Linked DNA regions of Iamia sp. SCSIO 61187. The protein of the gene in region 2 interacts with the protein of the main gene of each other region in a pairwise test. Links are inferred from orthologs where the notes say so. Each region holds a gene or a part of one and is shown on either strand. Other genes may lie near its edges.

Region 1 (3,473 bases), 190 kb from region 2 along the record:
CCGGGGCCGCCCGACGACGACCTCCCCGACCACGACCGGGCGACGATGGGCCGGCTGTTCGCCCGCCCGATGCCGGACTGGACCGACCGCGACGCCGTCACCGCGTTCGCCGCCGCCGGCGCCGAGATCCTCGGCAACGACCCCGCCGTGGCCCGCTCCGTCGCCGGGCGCATCTGGGACCGCACGCCCGACACCGCCGGCCCGGTCCAGATGGCCAACCATCTGGGCATGGTGTTCTCCACGCTCGACTGCACCCCGCGCTGGCGCGAGCGCCTGCCCGGGATCGACGTCCCCACCCTCGTCGTCCACGGCCTCCGGGACCCGTTCTTCCCCGTCGGCAACGGCGAGGCCATCGCCCGCGAGATCCCCGGGGCACGCCTCCTCGTCCTCGAGGACGCCGCCACCGCCATCCCCGATCGGGCGGTCGGCGAGGTGGCCGAGGCGATGCTGGCCCTCGGGTAGTGCACGTCCCGCGACCGGGGGCCGGGCCGGGGTCCCGCCCGAGGGTCGATTGCCGGACCCGGGATGGCGTGGTCAACTGGAACGAGTGGGTGGATCGACCGGTGAGGGCGTGACCGCCACCGGTCCGGGACCGGTGGTGACGATCCTCGGCACCAAGCTGCACCCGCCCCGACGGCGCCCGACCCTCGTCGGGCGGCCCCGGCTCGAGGCCGCCACCTCCCGCAGCGCCCACTCTGCGCTCACCCTGGTGTCCGCCCCCGCCGGGTTCGGCAAGACCACCCTCGTCGCCGACCGTTGGGGCGAGGGCCCGAGCACGGCGTGGCTGTCGCTCGATCGCGGCGACGACGACCTCGTCCGGTTCTGGACCTACGTCGTCGCCGCCCTGGCGACGGCGGCGCCGGACCTCAGCGATGACGCGACCGGCCTGCTCGGAGCACCCGGCACGCCGATCGAGGCCGTCGTGGCCACGCTCATCAACGACCTCGAGACCGTCGCCTCGGAGGTCGTCTTGGTCCTCGACGACTACCACGTCATCGAGCAGGTCGAGATCCACGACTCGGTGGCGTTCCTGTTCGAGCACCTGCCGGTCCAGGTCCGGGTCGTGATCGCCACGCGCTCGGACCCCCCGCTCCCGTTGGCGGCGATGCGGGCCCGGGGCGAGCTGCTCGAGATCCGCGCCGCGGACCTCCGCTTCACCGCCGACGAGGCGGCGTCGTACCTCAACGGGGCCATGGACCTGGCCCTCGGGGCCGACGACATCGAGGTGCTCGGGGCCCGCACCGAGGGGTGGATCGCAGCCCTCCAGCTGGCGGCGCTCTCGCTGCAAGGCGGGCGCGACCCCACCGCGTTCATCGCCGAGTTCGCCGGCGACGACCGGTTCATCCTCGACTACCTCGCCGACGAGGTGCTCGAGCGCCAGACCCCCGAGATCCGCCGGTTCCTGCTCGAGACCTCGATCCTCAGCCGGCTCACCGGTCCGCTGTGCGGGGCGGTGACGGGCCTCGACGGGGCCAAGGCCACCCTCGACGGCCTCGATCGGGCCAACCTCTTCGTGGTGCCCCTCGACGACCGACGCACCTGGTACCGCTACCACCACCTCTTCGGCGACGTCCTCCGCGCCCGGCTGGTCGACGAGGACCCGGGCCGCGTCCCGGAGCTGCACCGCCGCGCCAGCGACTGGTACGCCGCCCACGACGAGCCCCACGAGGCCATCGCCCACGCCCTCGCCGGCGGCCGCTTCGACCGGGCCGCCGCCCTCATCGAACGGACCGCCCCGGCGATGCAGCGGGCCCGCCAGGAGGCGGTGCTGCGGCGATGGCTCGAGGCCCTCCCCCGCGAGGTGTACGCCGACCGACCGGTCCTCACCGTCTTCCTGGTGGGGGCGCGCATGGCGACCGGCGAGGCGACCGGGTGCGACGAGCTGCTCGACCGGGCCGAGGCCCGCCTCATCCGGAGCGATCCCCCGCTCGTCGAGAGCGAGGTCGAGCGCCGCCGCCTGCCGGCCATGGTGGCCGTGCACCGGGCCGGCCTGGCCCTCCTCGCCGGCGACCTCGACGGGACCGTCCGCCACGCCCGCCGGGTCCTCGACCTGGCGAGCGACGACGACCCCCTCCAGCGGGGCGCAGGGTCGGCGCTGCTGGGCCTGGCCCACTGGAGCCGGGGGGACCTCGACACGGCCCGCCAGCGCTACGTCGAGTCGGTCGCGTGCTTCGAGGCGGGCCGGTTCCTGCCCGACGTCATGGGCTGCTCGATCGCCCTCGCCGACATCCAGACCACCCAGGGCCGCCTCCACGACGCCCAGCGCACCTTCGCGTCCGCCCTCCGCCACACCGCCGACGAGCCCGGCCTCCGCGGCGCCGCCGACATGCACGTGGGGCTGAGCCTGCTCGCCCTCGAGCGCGACGACCTCGTGGCCGCCGCCCAGCACCTCGACGCCAGCGCCGAGCTGGGGGAGCACAGGGGCCTCCCCCAGCACCCCTACCGGTGGCGGGTCGCCGCCGCGCTGCTGCACCACGCCCACGGCGACGACGACGCCGCCCTCGAGCTGCTGACCGAGGCCGAGCGCCTCTACGACACCGACTACTCGCCTCGCGTGCGACCGGTCAGCGCCATCACCACACGGGTCCGGATCGCCCGGGGCGACGTCGCCGCCGGTGAGCGGTGGGCCGCCGCCCACGGCCTGAGCGCCACCGACGAGCCGACCTACCTCCGGGAGCTCGAGCACATCACCCTGGCCCGGCTCCTGCTCGCCCGGGGGACGATCGACGCGGCCGAGGAGGCCGTCGGCCTGCTCGGCCGGCTCCTCACCGCCGCCGAGCAGGGCGACCGCGGGGGCAGCAGCATCGAGATCCTCGTGCTGCTGGCGGTCGCCCACCGCGCCGCCGGTCGTCGGGACGAGGCCGTCGGTCCGATGGAGGTGGCCCTGGCCCGGGCCGAGCCCGAGGGCTACGTCCGCACGTTCCTCGACGCCGGGAGCGGCGCCATCGACGTGCTCCGCTCGCTCGACGGCACCTCCGGGCGACGAGCCGCCCGGCTCCTCGCCGGCGCGACGTCGGCCGTGACCCCCGCCCGGAGGCGGTCAGCCGGACCCGACGAGCTGAGCGAGCGCGAGGTCGACGTGCTCCGCCTCCTCCGCAGCGACCTCAGCGGCCCCGACATCGCTCGCGAGCTCCACGTGTCGCTCAACACGCTGCGCACCCACACCAGGCACATCTACACCAAGCTCGGCGCCACCAACCGGCGCGAAGCCGTGAGCCGGGCCGCCAGCCTGGGGCTGTGACCGGGACCCCGACGGGGGCCGAGGACGATCACCGCGAGGATCGCCAGATCATGTGATGTGGGCTCACCAGGCCCGTCCCTACGTTCACCCGGTGCCCCCCGATCGCCCCTCCCCCGAACCGTCATGTGGGCGACCGACTGCTGAGGACGCCCCCGCCGAGCGCTACGAGGTCCGCGTCCGCGGGCGGCTCGGGAGCCGGTGGGCGGCGTGGTTCGACGGGATGACCCTGATC
Region 2 (3,055 bases):
CCGGCCTCGACCACCTCGCCGGCCGGGGCCTGGGGCACGCCCTGCTCTACGTCGACGCCGACAACGAGCCGGCGCGACGCCTGTACGACCGGCTCGGCTTCACCACCGCCCGCACCCGGCGCGTGCGCAGCCGGACGGGGCTCAGCCCTCGCTGAGGTCGTAGGGCGGGTCCTCGGACCGGCCCCGCACCCCCCGCACCGGGTGGAGCCCGATGGGCAGGCGGTACCACCTCCCGCGGTGGGCCTGCACGGCCCCGACGATGCCCAGGGCGTAGCTGGCGAGCGTCAGCAGCCCGACCAGCACCAGGCCGATGACGAACGCCGGGGTCGCCTCGAAGCCGGTGTCCCGGTTGTCGGAGACCGAGATGATGTAGTCGACGTAGGCGGGCACCAGCAGTGCCACCCCCACGATCTGGGGCACGAGCAGGACGAGGGTCAGGTTGAGGGCCTCGGCCGAGTGGTGGCGGACGAAGGGCTTCTCCTTGGAGATCAGGTAGAAGATCAGCGCCACCAGCCACCCGCCGACGGCAAGGTAGAGGATCCACATCAGGAGCGCCTGGGTCCGCTCCTGCGAGCGGTCGGGTCCCGCCGGTCCACCGTGCTGGCCGGGGGCCGGTGACCACGTCCGACCGTCCCACCACCACCAGCTCCCGCCGGCGTCGGCGTACCAGCCCGGCTCCTCCGGCGGGGGGATGTCCGTCATCGCCGTCAGGGTAGGGCGGCCCACCCGTATCCTCGACGGATGGCCACCACCGGGAGCGCACCGCCGGCGGACGTCGCGCCCCGGCCCCCGGCGCGGACGACCCGCTACGACGTCGACCGGGCCGCCCTCGGCCAGCTCCTCGCCGACCAACCGCGCTACCGCGTCGACCAGGTGTGGGAGGGCCTGCACACCCACCTGGCCGAGCCGGCCGACATGACGAACGTCCCCCTGACGCTGCGGCGCCGCCTGGCCGAGGAGCTGCCCGACGCCCTCGCCCTGACCACCGAGGCGGCGGCTGACGGCGGCGACACGGTGAAGTGGCTGTGGACCCTGGGCGACGGCAGCCGCGTCGAGACGGTGCTGATGCACTACCCCCAGCGCTCGACGGTGTGCGTGTCGAGCCAGGCGGGCTGCGCCATGGCCTGCGGCTTCTGCGCCACGGGCCAGGCCGGCTTCACCCGGCACCTCACCTCCGGCGAGATCGTCGAGCAGGTCGTGCGGGCGTCGCGCCGCGCCCGCGCCGACGGGCGGCGCCTGGCCAACGTGGTCTTCATGGGCATGGGCGAGCCGTTGGCCAACTTCGCCCACACCTGGGCCGCGGTCCACCGCATCCACGACGACCTCGGCCTCGGCGCCCGCCACATCACCATCTCGACGGTGGGGATCGTCCCCGGGATCCGCCGGCTGGCCGACGCCGACCTGCCGGTGAACCTCGCCGTCTCCCTCCACGCCGCCGACGACGAGCTCCGGGACCGGCTGGTCCCGATCAACCGGCGCTACCCGCTGGGCCTGCTGGCCGAGGCGTGCGCCGAGCACATCGAGCGCACCGGCCGGCGCCTCAGCTTCGAGTGGGCCCTGATCGACGGCGTCAACGACCGGCGCGTCGATGCCGCCCGCCTGGCGGACTACGCCCGGGGGCTCCGGGCCCACGTCAACCTGATCCCGCTCAACCCGACGCCGGGCTACGCGACCCGCGGCACCCCCGCGGACGGGGTCGAGCGCTTCCGCCGCGACCTGGCCGACCGCGGCGTCAACGTCACCGTCCGCGACACCCGGGGCACGTCGATCGACGCCGCCTGCGGCCAGCTGGCGGCAGCGAGCGTGCCCACCCCCACCCGCCGTGACCGGGCCGGGGGCGCCGGGTAGCCTCGCCCCCCCGGTCGATCGGGGACCACCGGGACGGCAGACGTGACGACGGCGCATGAGGTGACACGCAGAGCGGGCCGAGCGCGGCGTGGCGCGGCGTTGCTGGTCGCCGCCGTCGTGGCCGGCTCCACCCTCGGGCCCGGGCCCACCGCCGCCGGCCCGCCGGTCGACGTCGTCCCGGCCGTCGTCGCGCCGGCGGCGCCCGCGGCCCCCGCGACCCAGGCCCCGCCGGCTGGCCCCTACGAGCCCGGCTTCGTCGACGAGCCACTCCCGACCAACCCACCGTCGCCGTCGCTGGCGGGCGTCGAGGCCGCCAGCGACGAGCTCGACGAGGTCGAGGGCGCCCTCGACCGGGCCGAGGAGGCCCGGGACGACGCCATCGCCCACCGGGACGAGCTGCGCCAGCACATCGTCGACCTGGGCGAGCAGCGCGTCGAGGCCGTCGAGGCGCTGGCCCAGCGCCAGGTCGAGGAGCGCCAGCGGGGCGAGGAGCGCGAGGCCGCCGCCCGCGAGCACGAGCGGCGGATCGGCGCGACCGCGGCGGCCGCCGAGCGGCTCGAGCAGGCCCGCGAGGACCTCCGGGACCTGATGGTCGCCGCCTTCGTCAACGAGTCGTCGAGCACCTCCGACGCCATGGAGGTCCTCATCACCGGCGAGGACGCCACCGACGCCAACCTCCGCCTGGCCTACGACGACCACGCCGCCGTCGCCCGGCTGGGCGACGTCCGGGCCCGGGTGCGCGACCACGCCGAGGCGGTGGCGGCCGAGGAGCGGGCGGCCCAGGCCCGGGCCGCGGCCGAGCAGGCCGAGCGCGACGCGGTGGCGGTCCGCCAGGCGGCCGAGCAGCACATCGTCGACATCGACGCCGAGACGGTGGAGACGCAGGCCGCGGAGGTCCGGTCCGTCGACGCCCTCGCCGACCGGGAGGCCGACGTCCTCCTCGCCGCCGCCGACATCCCCCCCGCCCTGCTCCGGGCCGACGTGGTCGGGGCCGGCATCGACTTCCCGGTCGTCGCCCTGGACGCCTGGCTCAAGGCGGCGGCCTCGGCCCCGTGCCGCATGGAGTGGTGGGCCCTCGCCGGCATCTCCAAGGTCGAGGGCCGCCACGGGACCCACGGCGGCGGGCGGCTCGGGGCCCGGGGCTACCCGTCAGTGAAGATCATCGGCCCGCAGCTGGACGGGGGCGCCTTCGCCGCCATCGGCGACA
Region 3 (3,181 bases), 700 kb from region 2 along the record:
GGCGTGGACGGCGGTGGCGTCGAAGCCCTTCGTCACCCCGACGACGGTGACCGCGGCCGGGTCGCCGCCCGCCCGCTCGATCCGGGTGCGGACCCGGGCGATGCGGGCCCCCACCTCCTCGGCCGTGACGGCGACGGGGATCACGCCTCCTCCTCCAGCCACGCCACCGTCGCGATCCGGCCGGCGTCGCCCCGGGCGCGGAACGACCAGTAGTCACCGGGGGCCTCGGCGGTGCAGGACGGAGCCGCGGTCACCGTCTCGACCCCGGCCTCGGCCAGGGCTCGCCGCACGCCGGCGGCGACGTCGAGGGCGGGCCGCCCGTCGGTGGTGGTGGCGCGCACCTCGTCGCCCCAGCGGGCGGCGACCCGGTCGAGGTCCGCGGCGCCGAACTCGTAGTGGCGGGCGCAGATCGACGGGCCCAGCACCGCCTCGACCGGGGGTGCCCCCAGGGCGGCCATGGCCTCGGCGGCGGCGCCGACGACCCCGCCCAGGAGACCGCGCCAGCCGGCGTGGGCGACGCCCACGGCGCGGCCCTCGGCGCCGAGCAGCACCACGGGCACGCAGTCGGCGGTGGTGACGGCGAGGGCGGCGCCGGGCACGGCGGTCACCGCCGCGTCGGCCTCGGCCCCGGCGTGCTGGCCGGGCCGGGTGACGGTGACGACGGCGGCCCCGTGGACCTGGGTCAGCCAGGTCCACGGCAGGTCGACGACCGCCCGCCGGCGGGCGGCGACCTCGGCCGGCGGCCCGGTGACGGCCAGGTCCCCCGCGGCGCGCGTCGTGGTCAGGTGGTGGGGGCGGAGTGCCACGGGGATCCTTCGTGCCGTGCCTGTCGAGTCCGTTCCGCGCTGGCGGCAGCCCCTCCACCCCGCCTGGGTCGGATCGAGCCGGCGAGCGCAGCCCGCCGCGGCGCGGAGGGGTCCGGTCCGACCAGAGCGAAGGTGAGGAGCCGGTCTGCGACCTGGCTTCGGGCCCTCATCGGGCCCTGCCTACCGGAGGAACGAGGGCACGTCGAAGTCGTCGTCGCCGTCGCCGTCGGTCTCGTCGTCGGCGCCGCCGAAGAGGTCGGTCACGGGCACGGGCCCGCTCGACTCCTCCATCTCGTGGGTGCGGGGCCGGGTGCGGCCCTCCTCCCACCGGTCGAACCCGGCGGCGATGACCGTGACCCGCACCTCGTCGCCCATGTCGTCGTCGATCACGGTGCCGAAGATGATGTTGGCGTCGGGGTGGGCCACGCCGTGGATGACCTCGGCCGCCTCGTTCACCTCGAACAGGCCCATGTCGCTCCCGCCGGTGATGCTCAGCAGGATGCCGCGGGCGCCCTCGATGGACGCCTCGAGCAGCGGGCTCGAGATGGCGTTGCGGGCGGCGTTGAGGGCCCGGCCGTCGCCGGAGGCGTAGCCGATGCCCATCAGCGCCGAGCCGGCGTTGCTCATGATCATCTTCACGTCGGCGAAGTCGGTGTTGATGAGGCCCGGCGTGGTGATCAGGTCGGTGATGCCCTGGACGCCCTGGAGGAGGACCTCGTCGGCCATCTTGAAGGCGTTCACCACCGAGGTCTTGTCGTCGGAGACGGTGAGCAGGCGATCGTTGGGGATGACGATCTGGGTGTCGACCCGCTCCTTCAGCTTCTGGACGCCCTGCTCGGCCTGGACCGAGCGGCGCCGGCCCTCGAAGCCGAACGGGCGGGTCACCACGCCGATGGTCAGGGCGCCGAGGGACTTGGCGATCTCGGCGATGACCGGCGCGCCGCCGGTGCCGGTGCCGCCGCCCTCGCCGGCGGTGATGAAGACCATGTCGGCGCCCTTGATGACCTCCTCGAGCTCGGCCCGGTGCGACTCGGCCGCCGCCGCCCCCACGTCGGGGTCGCTCCCGGCGCCGAGGCCGCGGGTGAGGTCGCGCCCGATGTCGAGCTTGACGTCGGCGTCGCTCATCAGGAGCGCCTGGGCATCGGTGTTGACGGCGATGAACTCGACGCCCTTCAGCCCGGCGTCGATCATCCGGTTGACGGCGTTGCACCCGGCACCACCGACGCCGACGACCTTGATGACCGCCAGGTAGTTCTGCGGATTACCGGCCATGGGGGAAGCTCCGTTCTCGGGACGCGCGGGACGGTCGGCCACACGGGCCGACCATCGAGGTGTCACCCTCGACCTCGAGTCGAGGTATAGGGTTATGTAAAGTTCTTGTAGCGGTCGAGACCCTACGCACAGCCCCTCCCCGTGGTCAAGACCGGGGCGGTCGGGACGCGGACGTCGATGCGGCAGGCGTCGCCCGCGGGGGCGGCGTGCTGGCGCACGGCCACGGCGGCCTGGGCCTTGGCGGCCAGCTGGCGGGCGTCGCCCAGGACCACCCGGAAGCCGTCGTCGAGCACCAGCTCGAGGCCGTCGCGCCCCTGGTCGGTGCCCTCGACCGCCCGCCGCAGCGACCCCGGCAGGGCGCCGAGGACGGCGAGGGCGGCCCGGTCGTCGCCATCGAGCGTCGCCCCGGGCGCGGCCGCCCGCTCGCCGGCGAGGGCGGGCAGGTCGGGCTGGTCCTCGACGACGGCCAGGACCCGACCCTCGGCGTCGAGGAGGGCCCACCCGTCGTCGTGGGCGACGGTGGCGACCTCGGTGCGCTCGCTGACGACGATGCGGATGGTGCCCGGCCACAGCCGGGTGGTGCGGACCTCGTCGATCCACGGCAGGGCGGCCACCCCGCGGCGGGCCCCGTCCAGGTCGACCTCGATCATCGGCGTGCCCCGCGTCGCGCCCCCGGCCCGCTCGATGGCGGCGACGTCGGTGCGCTCGGCCCCGACGACCTGCACCCGGTCGACGTCGAGCAGCGGGCTGCGGAGCCCGACGAGGGTCCACACGACGGCGCAGATCACGCCGAGGAGGGCCGTGACGCGCCGCATGCGGCGCCGACCCCGGCCCCGGGCGACCTCGGCCCGGCGGGCGCGGATGCGGGGGTGGGGCGTGGCCGCGACCGCCTCGGTCGGGGGCCGCCACTCGCGCACCTCGGTCCGCGACCCGTTCACGAGAGGTCCTCGGGCCAGGTCAGGCCGACGGTGCGGGTCTCGGGGTGGAGGCGGACGCCGTGGGCGGCCTCGACCCGGCGGGCCACCTCGACCATGAGGGCGAAGACGTCGTCGGCCGAGCCGCCGGCGTCGGCCTGGATGAAGTTGGCGTGCTTGTCGGACACC

Evidence for each region. Proteins that work in one complex are often made in the same cells at the same time.
Region 1: the proteins of rlmN (region 2) and HC251_RS12830 interact in binary tests that used the Escherichia coli proteins (3 or more experiments, as listed by UniProt). The link is inferred for Iamia sp. SCSIO 61187 from one-to-one orthologs.
Region 3: the proteins of rlmN (region 2) and ftsZ interact in binary tests that used the Escherichia coli proteins (3 or more experiments, as listed by UniProt). The link is inferred for Iamia sp. SCSIO 61187 from one-to-one orthologs.

The regions. Positions count from the first base shown.
Region 1 is NZ_CP050948.1:2,674,578-2,678,050, forward strand. What follows is about bases 254-3,441. They hold HC251_RS12830 (LuxR C-terminal-related transcriptional regulator), read left to right. Parts: upstream 254-571; coding sequence 572-3,241; downstream 3,242-3,441. Other genes in these bases: HC251_RS12825 (alpha/beta fold hydrolase), read left to right, coding at 254-462; HC251_RS12835 (hypothetical protein), read left to right, coding at 3,333-3,441. Also shown: more of HC251_RS12825, read left to right, coding at 1-253; more of HC251_RS12835, read left to right, coding at 3,442-3,473. UniProt on the Escherichia coli protein: Positively regulates the transcription of the maltose regulon whose gene products are responsible for uptake and catabolism of malto-oligosaccharides.
Region 2 is NZ_CP050948.1:2,861,992-2,865,046, forward strand. The notes cover bases 25-2,794. They hold rlmN (23S rRNA (adenine(2503)-C(2))-methyltransferase RlmN), read left to right. Parts: upstream 25-741; coding sequence 742-1,848; downstream 1,849-2,794. Other genes in these bases: mshD (mycothiol synthase), read left to right, coding at 25-155; HC251_RS13645 (DUF4870 domain-containing protein), read right to left, coding at 142-702; HC251_RS13655 (lytic murein transglycosylase), read left to right, coding at 1,909-2,794. Outside these bases: more of mshD, read left to right, coding at 1-24; more of HC251_RS13655, read left to right, coding at 2,795-3,055.
Region 3 is NZ_CP050948.1:2,162,720-2,165,900, reverse strand. The notes cover bases 33-2,928. They hold ftsZ (cell division protein FtsZ), read right to left. Parts: upstream 2,079-2,928; coding sequence 987-2,078; downstream 33-986. Other genes in these bases: HC251_RS10415 (cell division protein FtsQ/DivIB), read right to left, coding at 2,201-2,928; HC251_RS10425 (polyphenol oxidase family protein), read right to left, coding at 141-806; HC251_RS10430 (YggS family pyridoxal phosphate-dependent enzyme), read right to left, coding at 33-144. Also shown: more of HC251_RS10430, read right to left, coding at 1-32; more of HC251_RS10415, read right to left, coding at 2,929-3,016; murB (UDP-N-acetylmuramate dehydrogenase), read right to left, coding at 3,013-3,181. UniProt on the Escherichia coli protein: Essential cell division protein that forms a contractile ring structure (Z ring) at the future cell division site. The regulation of the ring assembly controls the timing and the location of cell division.